Regions from separate parts of the Nitrospirillum amazonense genome, predicted to be linked through region 1. Evidence: predicted binding sites of a transcription regulator. Region 1 holds the regulator's gene; each other region holds the start of a gene.
The links. Region 1 encodes PhoB, which activates phosphate uptake and scavenging genes when phosphate is short. Its sites were predicted from a motif close to TNTCATAAAACTGTCA; they were not measured.

Region 1 (4,105 bases):
TGGGCAAGGGCAGCACCTTCACCGTGCACCTGCCCGGCGTGGAAAAGGCGGCGGAGAAGGCGGAAAAGCCCGTACCCCAATCTGCCCCGAATCTGTCACAGGAAGGCGGCCGGGGTGCCGCTTGAGGGTGGGCCGGCGCCGGCCATACCCGTGGTAGCGCTACCCCCGTATGAGATAAGCCACTGAGGTAGCATAGCTTTCAGGGCACAGCTCGCCCGGATGCGCCGTCATAAAACTGTCGCTTATCTGTAGCAATTCCATAGCGACCTGCCGCTATGGTCCACCCTGCCCGACCGGCGATGTGTCCCGCCGGCCGCCGTTTTTCATGCCCCGGCCAGGACCGCCGGGGGTGGGGTGGTAAGAAGATGCCGGCCGAGCATACGGTTAAGTCGTTCGAGCAGCAGCTGCAGCGCCTGTCCAACCTGATCACCCAGATGGGTGGCGTGGCCGAGGCCCAGGTGGACGGCGCCGTCCAGGCGGTGGTGCGCCGCGACGTGGACCTGGCCGCTCGGGTGATGCAGGCCGACCACCAGCTGGACGACTATGAACGCGGCATCGAGCAGGAGGCCGTGCGCATGCTGGCCCTGCGCCAGCCCGTGGGCAGCGACCTGCGCGAAATCCTGGCCGCCCTGAAGATTTCCGCCGACCTGGAACGCACTGGCGACTATGCCGCCAACATCGCCAAGCGCAGCATGGCGCTGGCCAAGCTTCCCGCCGTGCGGCCCGTCAGCGCCATCCCGCGCATGGGCAAGCTGGTGGAAAGCATGCTGAAGGACGTGCTGGACGCCTATATCGACCGCGACGTGGGCAAGGCCATCGACGCCTGGAACCGGGATGAGGAGCTGGACGACCTGTACACCAGCCTGTTCCGCGAGGTCCTGACCTATATGATGGAAGACCCGCGCAACATCACCCCTTGCACCCACCTGCTGTTCATCGCCAAGAATCTGGAGCGGGCGGGCGACCACGCGACCAACATCGCGGAGACCATCCACTTCCTGGTGCTGGGCCAGACGCTGACCTCCGACCGGCCCAAGCATGACCAGTCCAGCTTCGTCGTCGGCCCCACGGCCGATGTCGACCTGCACGGCAGCGGCCTGCACGGCGCCGACGCCGTGGACGATCTGTGAGCCCTTCCCCCCGGGCCGTTCCTCACGCCCGAGCCTATAGACGACTTAGACTTGCCACCGCTTACCCGACCCCGGACAGCCAGTTTTAGGGACACCCCATGAACGCCTCGTTGAAGCCCTTGGTTCTGATCGTCGAGGACGAAGCCGACCTCGTCACGCTGCTGAGCTACAACCTGGAGAAAGAAGGCTTCCGGGTGCTGACCGCCGGCGACGGCGAGGAAGCGCTGCTGCTGGCCGACGAGCAGGCGCCGCACCTGGTGCTGCTGGACTGGATGCTGCCGCTGATGAGCGGGCTGGAGGTCTGCCGCCAGATGCGCCGCAACCCCAAGACACGCGAAATCCCCATCATCATGCTGACCGCCCGGGGTGAGGAGGCGGACAAGGTGCGCGGCCTGAACTCCGGCGCCGACGACTACATCTCCAAGCCCTTCAGCCCGACCGAGCTGGTGGCCCGCATCCGCGCCGTGCTGCGCCGGGCCGTGCCCTCGCTGGCCGAGGAATTGCTGCGCTATGGCGACATCAGCATGGACCTGGCGGCCCATCGGGTGCGCCGCAACAGCCGCGACATCCACCTGGGCCCGACCGAGTTCCGCCTGCTGCGCCACTTCATGCAGCACCCGGGCCGCGTGTTCTCGCGGGAGCAGTTGCTGGACATCGTCTGGGGCCACGACGTCTATGTCGAACCGCGCACCGTCGATGTGCACATCCGCCGCCTGCGCAAGGCCCTGAACGAGGACACCGAGCTGGACATGATCCGCACCGTGCGCTCGGCCGGCTACGCCCTGGACATGAAGTCGGCTTGATATTTCCATATCGGCTGCGCGAGGGGAAACCACGTGCCGCTGCTTGGTACCCGCATCAGGCGGCGAGGGCGGCCGTCGCCAGATTCGCCGCCTCATCCGCCGTGGCGGCCACCTCCATCGCCACGCCGAAGGCCTTGACCGCCATGACGGCCTGGGCTTTGAAGGCGGCACGACGCACCGCATTCGGCTCCACCGTGATCACCGCGCGGCATAATCCCGCCAAGGTGTCGCGGTTGCGCTTCAGCCATAGGCCGCGCAGGCGCCGGTCTTCATGCGCCTCCCCCTCCGGGGGATCGCGCATGATGATGACGAAGGGCAGGCCCCGTTCCAGCAGGGCGTCCATCTCCCGTTCCCACTGCGGCGCGTAGCCAGGCCGGGTGGTACCGGGGCGGGTCGTCACCACGGGAAAGCGGCTGAGATCGTGTATCTCGAACAGGCTCATCCTCAATCTCCTTAAAACACATCCGCGAATAATGTTGCGGCGCCCACTTCCGAGAGGTGGATGGCGCGGGCGGCACGGGTGCGCATCTCCGCCTCATACTCCCGCGCCGCCGCCGTGGCCGATGGAATGCGGGACAGGCTGGCCGCCAGCACGGCGGCGTCGCGCAGCGTGACGTTGCCGCCCAAGCCGCCGGCGGGGCTCATGGCATGGATGGAGTCGCCCAGGAAGGTGACGGGGGGCAGTGCCCAGCAGGGCCACGTGCGGGCCAGCCGCGCACTGCGCACCGGCAGCAGTGCCATGCCCCTGGGATCGGCATGCCGGAACAGGCCGCGCAATTGGGGATGCCAGTCGCGCGCCAGATGATCCGCCACCACCGCCGGCGCGGCATCGGGGAAGCGCCCCATCAACCGGGTCTTGGGGCCAATCAGCGCCCAGTACAGATAGTCGTCCACGGGACTGAGCCCGCCCCGCTCGCCCTCCGTGGGGTCGAACAGCATGGGCTCGACGATGCCGGCATAGCCGTCGGCGAAGACCACGCTGGTACCGGCGCAGAGGTCGTCCCCCACCGCCGCCCGCACTTGGGATGTCAGGGTGGTGCGGCCGTAAAGGCAGACCGCGCCCACGTCCAGCGGTTCCGCCTGAGGCATTAACTGCCGGCGAACGGCGGAATTGATGCCATCGGCCGCCACCACCAGGCCGGCCCGCACCGACGTGCCGTCGGCGAAGGCGACGTGAGCCCGACCGTCCTCGCCCACGGCCACGGCCTGGAAGGCTGCGCCGAACCGCACCCGGTCCGCCACGCCGGTCAACAGGATTTCCCGCAGGGTCTGGCGATGGGCGCAAAGGTCGCCCGCCACCTCCCGGTTGGGGGCAACGTCATCAGCCGCGCTCCATACCGCCGGCGCCCGGCCGGTCACCGGCACCAGCCGACCGTCCAGGAAACGGGTGCGGGGAGCGGGCACGGCGCAGGTGCGCCGGAACAGGTCATATAGGGCCGGGGAAAGGCAGCGGGCCAAGGCATCGGCACCGTCCGCGTCGATGCGCAGGCGATAGCCCTGGGAGCGGCTGTCCACGCCCGCATCCCGTTCATACACCACGCAGTCGATTCCAGCGCGCGTCAGCGCCTGCGCCAGGCAAAGGCCACCCAGGCCCGCGCCGATGATCGCCACCTGCGTCCCGTCCATCTCGTCACCGTCCGCCAAAACTCCGCACTGGGGATTCGGTACCGTGAAACAGGACAAGCTTGATAACGACAGTCGGACGAAAAATAATGTGAAACGGCCAAACCGATCGCCAGCCGCCCGCCCAGCCATCCGCCCTTTGGAACGCCCATGCGCCACACCCACGACACCGCCCCCATGACCAAGGAAGCCTTCCTGGAGATGTGCGAGCGGACAGACGGCCCGCCCGTCGTGACCTTCTGGGGCAGCCATTCGGCGGAGGACCGGACCCACATGGGCACGCGGGAGATCGACTGGCACGCCCATCGGCGGGGGCAGTTGTTCTGCATCGCCAACGGCCTGATCCATATCCGCACCGCCCATGGGTCCTGGATGCTGCCACCGTTGCGGGCCGGGTGGATACCGCCCGGCATGATGCACAAGTTGACCATCAGCGGCGCGCTGTTCGGCTGGGGTATATTGCTGACGCCGGAGGCCAGCGCCGGCCTGCCCGATCGTCCCTGCGTCATGGGCATCAGCGACCTGTTGCAGTCCCTGGTGCGGCGGGTG
Region 2 (4,105 bases), on a different contig from region 1:
GGCCGCCGCAGATCATGACGCGGTCCTGGGCCGGGTCGAACGGCTTCTCGCCGATGTCGGCGAAGAACTTGCCATTTTTGATCAGGTCGGTCAGGCGGCCTTCGGTGCGGAAGGGCTCACGCGTCACGGTCGGGTAGTAGACCAGCTTGTCGCGCAGCATCTCGCCAATGAACTCGTCATTCGGCAGGTGCTTGGTGATGTCGTCGTAGTAGGCCAGCTCAGCCACGCGGCGCACGGTGTGGGTGACCACCACCTTCTCGAAGCGCTCGTAGACGTCCGGGTCCTTCATCAGGCTCATGAACGGGGCGAGGCCGGTGCCGGAGCCCAGCATATATAGGGTGCGGCCGGGCAGCAGGTTGTCCAGCAGCAGGGTGCCGGTGGCCTTGCGGCCGTACAGCACCTCATCCCCTTCCTGGATGTGTTGCAGGCGGGAGGTCAGCGGGCCGTTCGGCACCTTGATGCTGAAGAATTCCAGGTGCTCTTCATAATTGGTGCTGGCCATGGAATAGGCGCGCATCAGCGGGCGGCCCTCAACTTCCAGGCCCACCATGGTGAATTCGCCGTTGCGGAAGCGGAAGGACGGGTCGCGGGTCAGCCGGAAGCTGAACAGGTTGTCCGTCCAATGATGGACATGGGTGACCTTGCCGGACAGAAACGCGCTCATCCTCGCTATACCCTCTTTCCTGACTCACCGGAAAACTCGCTTTAAGCCGGGGAGAATGGCGGTTCCACGCCCTTCCGCAAATGCGAAAATACACTGCCCTGGATCGCTGCGACTGCATATCTGGTCGAATAGTCCGGTATTACAAGCCAGTCTTGGAAAAAAATTCCCTTCTCCACCGCACGGTGCGGTCAACCAAAGGATGAGGGCGGGAGCGCGACGATGTACCTATCCTAAATGGCCACCCTGTTTGGACAGGGGTTGTTTGCGCTTTCTTTACGGGATGGGCCTCAGAATGCCCTTCCCGATCCTGGGGAGAGGACATGGCCGTGGACACCCACCAATCGATACCGCAGCGCGCCGACGCCGGCACGCTGATCGCCGACATCGCGACCGAGGTCGGCCGCCTGAGCGTCGACATCGCCGATGTGGTCGGCAGCATCCATCAGGTGGACAGCGCCATCGACAGCCAGGGCAAGCAGCTGGCCGGCATCCAGGCGGCGACGCGGGACATCGTCGCCAGCAATCGCGCCATCGCCGGCATGGCCCAGGCGACGCAGGCCGTGGCGGCCGGCGCGCGGCGGGACATCGACACCTCCGCCGGGGAAATCCGCCAGTCGCTGTCCGCCATCGGCGACCTGGTCGCGGCGGTGAACGCCAGCGCGGACGAGTTGGGCGGGCTGGAGGGCGCCATGGGCCGGGTGGCCCGGGTGTCCAGCGACATCAACCGCATCGCGGCCCAGACCAACCTGCTGGCCCTGAACGCCACCATCGAGGCGGCGCGCGCCGGGGAAGCCGGCAAGGGCTTCGCCGTCGTCGCCACCGAGGTGAAGGCCCTGGCCCGCCAGACGGCCGAGGCCACCGCCGAGATCGACGCCACGCTGAAGGCCCTGACCGAGCAGGTGCGCCGCCTGACGGCCCGCATGGCGGCGGGGTCGGAACAGGCGGAACGGGTGGGCCGCAGCACCGCCACCATCGGCCAGGCGGTGGAAACGGTGGGCACGGCCGTGGCCCAGGTGGAGGAGAACGCCACCGCCATCGCCGGCGCCACCGGCGATATAGCCCGGCGCTGCGACGGCTTCCAGGAGACGGTGGACGCGCTGCACCGTGACGCGGCATCGTCCGGCACGGCGCTGAAGACCGCGACCACCCATCTGGACCGCACGCTGGAGCGGGCGGAGGCCATCATGATGCTGACCGCCACCTCCGGCTACGCGACGGAGGACACGCCCTTTATCGACCGGGCGCGCGAGGTGGCGGGCCAGATATCGGCCCGCATGGAACAGGCCCTGGCGGCGGGTGAGTTGACCATGGACGACCTGTTCGACACCGACCTCAAGCCCATCGCCGGCAGCAACCCACAACAATACATGACTCGCTACATCCCCTTCCTGGACGCGGCCGTCACCCCCCTGCACGATCCCGTCCTGGCCATGGACCCGCGCATGGTCTTCTGCGCGCCCACCGACCACAACCGCCTGATCCCCTGCCATAATCCGCAGTTCCGCAAGCCACATGGACCCGACCCGGTGTGGAATGCCGCCAATGGCCGCAACCGGCGCGTCTACACCGACAAGACGGCCACCGCCGTCAGCCGCGGCACCGCCCCCTTCCTGCTGCAGACCTACCGCCGTGACATGGGCGGCGGCGTCTTCGCCCTGATGAAGGACGCCTCCGCCCCCATCTGGGTGCGCGGGCGGCTGTGGGGCGGCCTGCGGGTCTGCTACCGCGCCTGAGGTTGAGGCCAAACCTATCCCTTTTCGCCGGGCTGCAACACCAGCGTCACAAGACTGGCATACCCTGGGATTAGCATGCGGTTAAACGTGCCTGCCCGGGGGGCGGGTGGCGCGCGGCTGCGGTCCCTAAACCCAAGGGGCGCGGCATTCAGGGGGAATGAAGCGACATGGCGAAGGTCTACCGCGTTCTGTTTCTGTGCCAGTTCAACTCCGCCCGCAGCATCATGGCCGAAGCGCTGATGCGCCATTGGGCCGGCGGCCGGTTCGAAGTGTTCAGCGCCGGGTCCGACCCGCTGCCGGAGTGCAACCCCATCGCCCTGGACCTGCTGACCAAGGCCCGCATTCCCACCGAGGGCCTGCATCCCAAGTCGTGGAACGAATTCGCGGGCCCCGACGTGGCGCCCATGGACTTCATCTTCCACACCTGCGACATGAGCGCCAAGGCGGAGGCGCCCCACTGGCCCGGCCACCCGATGATCGCCCACTGGGGCTTCCCCGACCCGCAGGGGTTCAAAGGGTCGGAGGTGGAGCAGCGGGCCTTGTTCAACCTGCTGTTCGGCATGATCGAGCGCCGGGTGCGCATCTTCTGTTCCCTGCCGGAGCAGAGGCTGGCCCGCCTGACGGCCGAGGCGCTGACGGCGATGCACAGCGAAGAGGGTTGGGCGGCGGCCGGCTGAGCCGGCCCTTCCCCAGCCCTCCCGCCCCGTACCGGACGAGTCCCATGATGCCGCCCGACAGCCAGACGCCGGACATGACCTTGCCCCAGCCGCCGAACGGCACCCGCTACGGCATGGTGAACCGGCGCCTGGGCGTGCTGTTCGTCGGGCGGGTCAACGCCGGCCGCAGCATGATGGCGGAGGCGCTGCTGCGTCATCATGCCGGCCATCGATTCGACGCCCACAGCGCGGGCCTGACGCCTGTGGAGCGGCCCAACCCCTACGCCCTGGCCCGCCTGCGGGCGGAGGGCGTCGCGACCGGCGGCCTGACGCCCAAGCCGCTGGAACGCTTCATGGTGCCGGACGCCCCGCCGGTGGACATCGTCATCACGGTCAGCGAGCTGGCGGCGACGGGCATGGCCGGCGCCTGGCCGGGCCAGCCGGTGACCGCGCACTGGGCCCTGCCCGACCCGGACCCCGCCCTGTATCCGGATGCCGACGCGCCTGAGGTACTGGTGGACGCCATCTTCCAGGATTTGCGGCGGCGGATCGATGTGCTGTCCGTCCTGCCCGCCCACTGCCTGCTGGCGCTGAGCCAGTGGCAGGATGAGGACGACGACGGGCTGCGCACCGCCTGATTTCGCAAGACGGAAAAGCCCGCCAGGCGGATAATTAAGCCGCCAATGGATAAAGCATACCCAGAGCGGACGATAATTCAGCCAGGCATAGCAATCGTTGCATTTTTTCCGGAATTCGCGAAAAGCGAGTGCCGTGTTGTGACACCGCTCACTGGCAGCGGCGTGAGGCACTGCCCATAGTCCGCTGCAATAATGAGGGCCCATGGGATCGGACGGATCGGGTGCGGGGGCATCGGATCGCCGGGGACAGGCCATCGTTTAGGAAAGCGCACCGCTGCCGGCTGTAGCCGCCTGCCCCTGGGGCCTCCTCTGGGGTGAGACGGCGCGGAAGGGTTTGCCCTTCGCATCCGGTGGACAGCCATCGCCCGGTTCATGCCGTGGCGGCGCGTTGCCGCGCGTGTGCGATTTCGAGAC
Region 3 (4,105 bases), 2.0 Mb from region 1:
GACGGGCTTGCCGTCGGCGGTCTTCACCGTGCCCCAGGACTTCTCGACCTGGGCGATCACGGCGGCCGGCATCGGGACGTAGTCCAGCTGCTCGGCGGCGGCCTGGCCGTTGTTGTAGGCCCAGTCGAAGAACTTCAGCGCCTCGGCGACGGCGGCGCCGTCCTGCGGCTGGCTGTAGACCAGGATGAAGCTGGCGCCGGTGATCGGCCAGCTGTCGGCACCGGGCTGATCGACCAGCACCAGGTAGAAGCCCGGGGCGTTGGCCCAGTCGGCACCGGCGGCGGCGGCCTGGAAGGCCTTGATCTCCGGGCTGACGACCTTGCCGTCCTTGTTCTTCAGCTTGGTGAAGGTCAGGCTGTTCTGCTTGGCGTAGGCGTACTCGACGTAGCCGATGGCGCCGTCGGTCAGCTTCACCATGTTGGCGACGCCTTCATTGCCCTTGGCGCCCAGGCCGGCGGCCCACTGCACCGACGTGTTGGCGCCGACGCGCTCGGCGAATTCCTTGTCTTCCTTGGACAGGTAGGTGGTCCACAGGAAGTTCGTGCCCGACCCGTCGGAACGGTACACCGGGACGATGGAGGTGTTGGGCAGGTTCAGGCCGGGGTTCTGCGCCTTGATGGCCGGGTCGTTCCACGAGGCGATCTGGCCCAGGTAGATCTTGGCGATGGTCGGGCCGTCCAGCTGGATCTGGCCGGGGGCGATGCCCTTCACGTTCACGACCGGGACGACGCCGCCCATGATCATCGGGAACTGCTGCAGGCCCGCTTCCTTCAGCTCTTCAGCCTTCAGGGGCATGTCGGAGGCGCCGAACGTGACCGTCTTCGCCTTGATCTGCTTGATGCCGCCGCCGGAACCGATGGACTGGTAGTTCAGGCCCACGCCGGTCTTGGCCTTATAGGCCTCGGCCCACTTGGCGTAGATGGGGTACGGGAAGGTGGCGCCGGCGCCGCTGATGTCGGCAGCCTGGGCGGCGCCCACCATCACCACCGCGGCCGCGGCGGCAACCATGCCCTTCAGCAGGTTCTTCGGTTGAAAGTTCACGGGATTCCCCCACGGGTTGGAACGTCTTAGTCGACCGTCTCGGGGCCTCGGCCGATCCGCCCAGGGGCAAGCCCCCGCGACCGCTTCCTGATCCCGTCTCGACGGGCGGACCCTAGATTCCGGGTCCTGAACCTTTGGTGACGAGTTTGTTACAGTTTTATGAAACCGTGGGCGTTTTGTCGCAGGGCCGCCCCTCGTTCACGCCCCGTACCGGCCGGCAGCGCTGGCGTGCCGCTGCAACACCAGCCACAACCTGGCGGCACTCTATGAGTCAACGCCGATTCTCAATTTCTTTTCAAGTGTCGGCGAAGGCGCAGCCCGCCGCCGTTTTTTCTGCGCCGCAACGGCATCCCCTTGGTGGTCATAAGCAGGCCCCGGGGTGCGCCCTATTCACAACACTATAGATGCAGTCGATCCGCCCACCCTCTTTTTTCAGCCCGCCGGGCCCGTCCGAACTCTACTGCTGTAGTCCCGGATTTGTTGCCCCGCCTTACTTTAAGCCCCCTAAAACGCCCGACTCGAAACTGTTGCAGCGGCGCCACAGCTAGCCCCTTTCATAAATCTGTCAACCTTTAGCAGTCTCGCTGTCATGCTATATTGCTACCGAGCGCTTCGTTAGGGCCGCAGCCCAAACGCTCCAAACGCGTGACGTCGGCCCCGAAACCCGGGATTGGGCGGCATGCCGTAGACCGGATGATGGGAGAATCTAGGAATGAACCTGAAGACCGTGTTGCTCGCTGGCACGGTGCTGGGCGTGGCTTTCGCCGCCGCCGGCGCCTCCGCTGCAGAGACCAAGAAGTCGAACGCCGCCTCCGCCACCGCCGCCGCCGCCGCCACCCCGCTGGCCACCCAGGCGCAGATCGACGCCCTGAACAAGCAGATCCAGGCGCTGCAGGCGCAGTTGCAGGCGATCTCGGCCCAGACCGACGCCGCCAACAAGGCCGCCGCTGAGTCCAAGGCCGCCGCCGAGAAGGCTGCCACCTCGGCCACCGCCGCCACGGCGAACCTGCCCAGCATCACCTTCCCCAACGGCGTGCCGACCTTCACGTCCGCGGACAAGGCGTTCAGCTTCCAGCCCGTCGGCCGCATCCACCTGGATTACGGTTACAACTTCCAGGATGCCAAGAACCCCGACAACCGGGCCAACAAGGACATCACCGACGGCTTCAACTTCCGTCGCGCCTACATCGGCTTCGCCGGCAAGGCCTTCAACGACTTCACCTACAACGTGACGGCCGACTTCCCGGGCCGCTTCAACCAGTCCGGCCGCCTGCAGACCGCGCAGCTGACCTACACCGGCTACAAGGGCTGGCTGATCGACGTCGGCGCCATGCAGCCGGCCATCACCTTCGAAGACAGCATCAGCTCCAACGACATCGGCCTGCTGGAGCGTCCCGGCATCACCAACGTCGTCACCGGCCTGATCGCCAGCGAAGGCCGCCTGTCGGCCGGCGTGCGCACCTTCGGCGACAACTATTTCGCCGACGTCTACCTGACCGGCGCCAACGTCAACACCAGCCCGTTCGGCAGCACCACCGTGCTGACCAGCACCGGCGGCGCGACCGCCTCGGTCACGTCCAGTGCCGTGACCGGTGTCGCCGACGACCAGAAGGCCGCCTTCGCCCGCGCCGCCTTCCGTCCGATCAACGATGAGCACACCATCGTCCATGTCGGCGCCGATGTCGGCTACATGTACGCCCCGCCGCAGACCAACGGCGTGAACGCCGCCGGTTCGCACGTGCTGGCCCTGTCCGAGCGTCCGGAAAACCGCTACGGCGGCCTGGGCGCCATCCTGAACACCGGCAACATCAACGCCAACAGCGTCGCCATCTACGGCGGTGAAGCCGCTGTCCGTTACGACAGCTTCTGGGCCCAGGGCGAAGGCTACCAGATCGACGTGACGCGTCGTAAGGTGCTGTCCACGGCCACCAACGACCCGAGCTTCTTCGGCTACTACGCCGAAGCCGGCTGGGTCCTGACCGGCCAGAAGCGCAATTACGTCGCCAACCAGGGCGCCTTCAGCGCCCCGACGGTGGACAAGCCCCTGAACCCCGGTGCCGGCCAGTGGGGCACCTGGGAAGCCGTGGCGCGCTACAGCTTCCTGAACTTGAACTCCGACACCTGGGCCACCAACACCGCCAACCGCGTGCGCGGCGGCCAGCAGGAAGTGTGGACCCTGGGCCTGAACTGGTACATGACCAGCAACGTCCGCTTCATGCTGGACTACCAGTTCATCGACCTGAAGAAGTACTCGTCGGCCACCAACAACACCCAGGTGGGCGACAACTGGCAGTCCCTGGGCGGCCGCGTCCAGTTCACGTTCTAAGGCCAGTTCACGTTCCAAGGTTTGTCCCCTTCGGGGAGATATCCTGTACAAGGGAAACCCCGCCGGTCCGCTGGCGGGGTTTTTCTTTACCTGCGACACTTGTCCACGGGGGGCCGGCGGGATGGAACACACCTTCCCCTCTGGCGATCGCGGAAAATTGTCATAGTTCGGTTATAGAAACACCTGTCAGCGTTTAGGTTGCGCCCCGGCGGATGCTGGGCCAAAACGGCCTGAGGCGTAATGCCGGATTGAGAGGACGAGTGCGATGGATGAGGGGCGTGGCGGCATGAACCCGCAGGATGAGAACGCGGCGCAGCCGGCGCGGGATGCGCAGCAGGACGCCGCCATCGCCGCCGAGCTGGCGGCCGAGGCGGAAGAGCTGGCCGACATCGACCTGGGCGACGAGGGCGGCGACGATGACGGCCTCGATGGCGTGGAGGAAGAGCCCGGACTGGACGGCGCCCCGCCGTCGGATGGCACGGCGCCCGCCAGTGGCAAGCGCGTGGCCTGCGGCGTCACCGGCAAGCTGCGCCCCAAGCGCGACCTGATCAGCCTGGACACCCTGCGCCCCAGCCTGGCCGTGCGCATCCGCCGCGACCACCCAGGCCTGCCGCCCGATGCCCTGGTCAGCCGCGGCGTCGTCGCCCGCTACCGTTCCCTGTATGTCGAGGAACTGCTGCAGCAGGAAAAGGGCGAGCTGACGGAACTGGATCGCCAGGTGGCCGAAAGCATCGCCAC

Region 2: P5F91_RS00330 (arsenate reductase ArsC) is a predicted target of PhoB. The motif match lies at 2,442-2,457, and genes of this name have one in related genera.
Region 3: P5F91_RS17980 (OprO/OprP family phosphate-selective porin) is a predicted target of PhoB. The motif match lies at 1,594-1,609, and genes of this name have one in related genera.

The regions. Positions count from the first base shown of each region.
Region 1 is NZ_JARPAF010000002.1:554,883-558,987, reverse strand. Features, by position in the region: gene P5F91_RS08755 (ATP-binding protein) at 1-125, shown strand, start outside; gene phoU (phosphate signaling complex protein PhoU) at 366-1,130, shown strand; gene phoB (phosphate regulon transcriptional regulator PhoB) at 1,229-1,933, shown strand; gene P5F91_RS08740 (hypothetical protein) at 1,989-2,375, opposite strand; gene P5F91_RS08735 (FAD-dependent oxidoreductase) at 2,387-3,559, opposite strand; gene P5F91_RS08730 (AraC family transcriptional regulator) at 3,707-4,105, shown strand, end outside.
Region 2 is NZ_JARPAF010000001.1:75,902-80,006, reverse strand. Features, by position in the region: gene P5F91_RS00340 (ferredoxin--NADP reductase) at 1-664, opposite strand, end outside; gene P5F91_RS00335 (methyl-accepting chemotaxis protein) at 985-2,397, shown strand; gene P5F91_RS00330 (arsenate reductase ArsC) at 2,565-3,074, shown strand; gene P5F91_RS00325 (arsenate reductase/protein-tyrosine-phosphatase family protein) at 3,119-3,691, shown strand.
Region 3 is NZ_JARPAF010000002.1:2,600,433-2,604,537, forward strand. Features, by position in the region: gene pstS (phosphate ABC transporter substrate-binding protein PstS) at 1-1,041, opposite strand, end outside; gene P5F91_RS17980 (OprO/OprP family phosphate-selective porin) at 1,754-3,367, shown strand; gene P5F91_RS17985 (DUF1003 domain-containing protein) at 3,633-4,105, shown strand, end outside.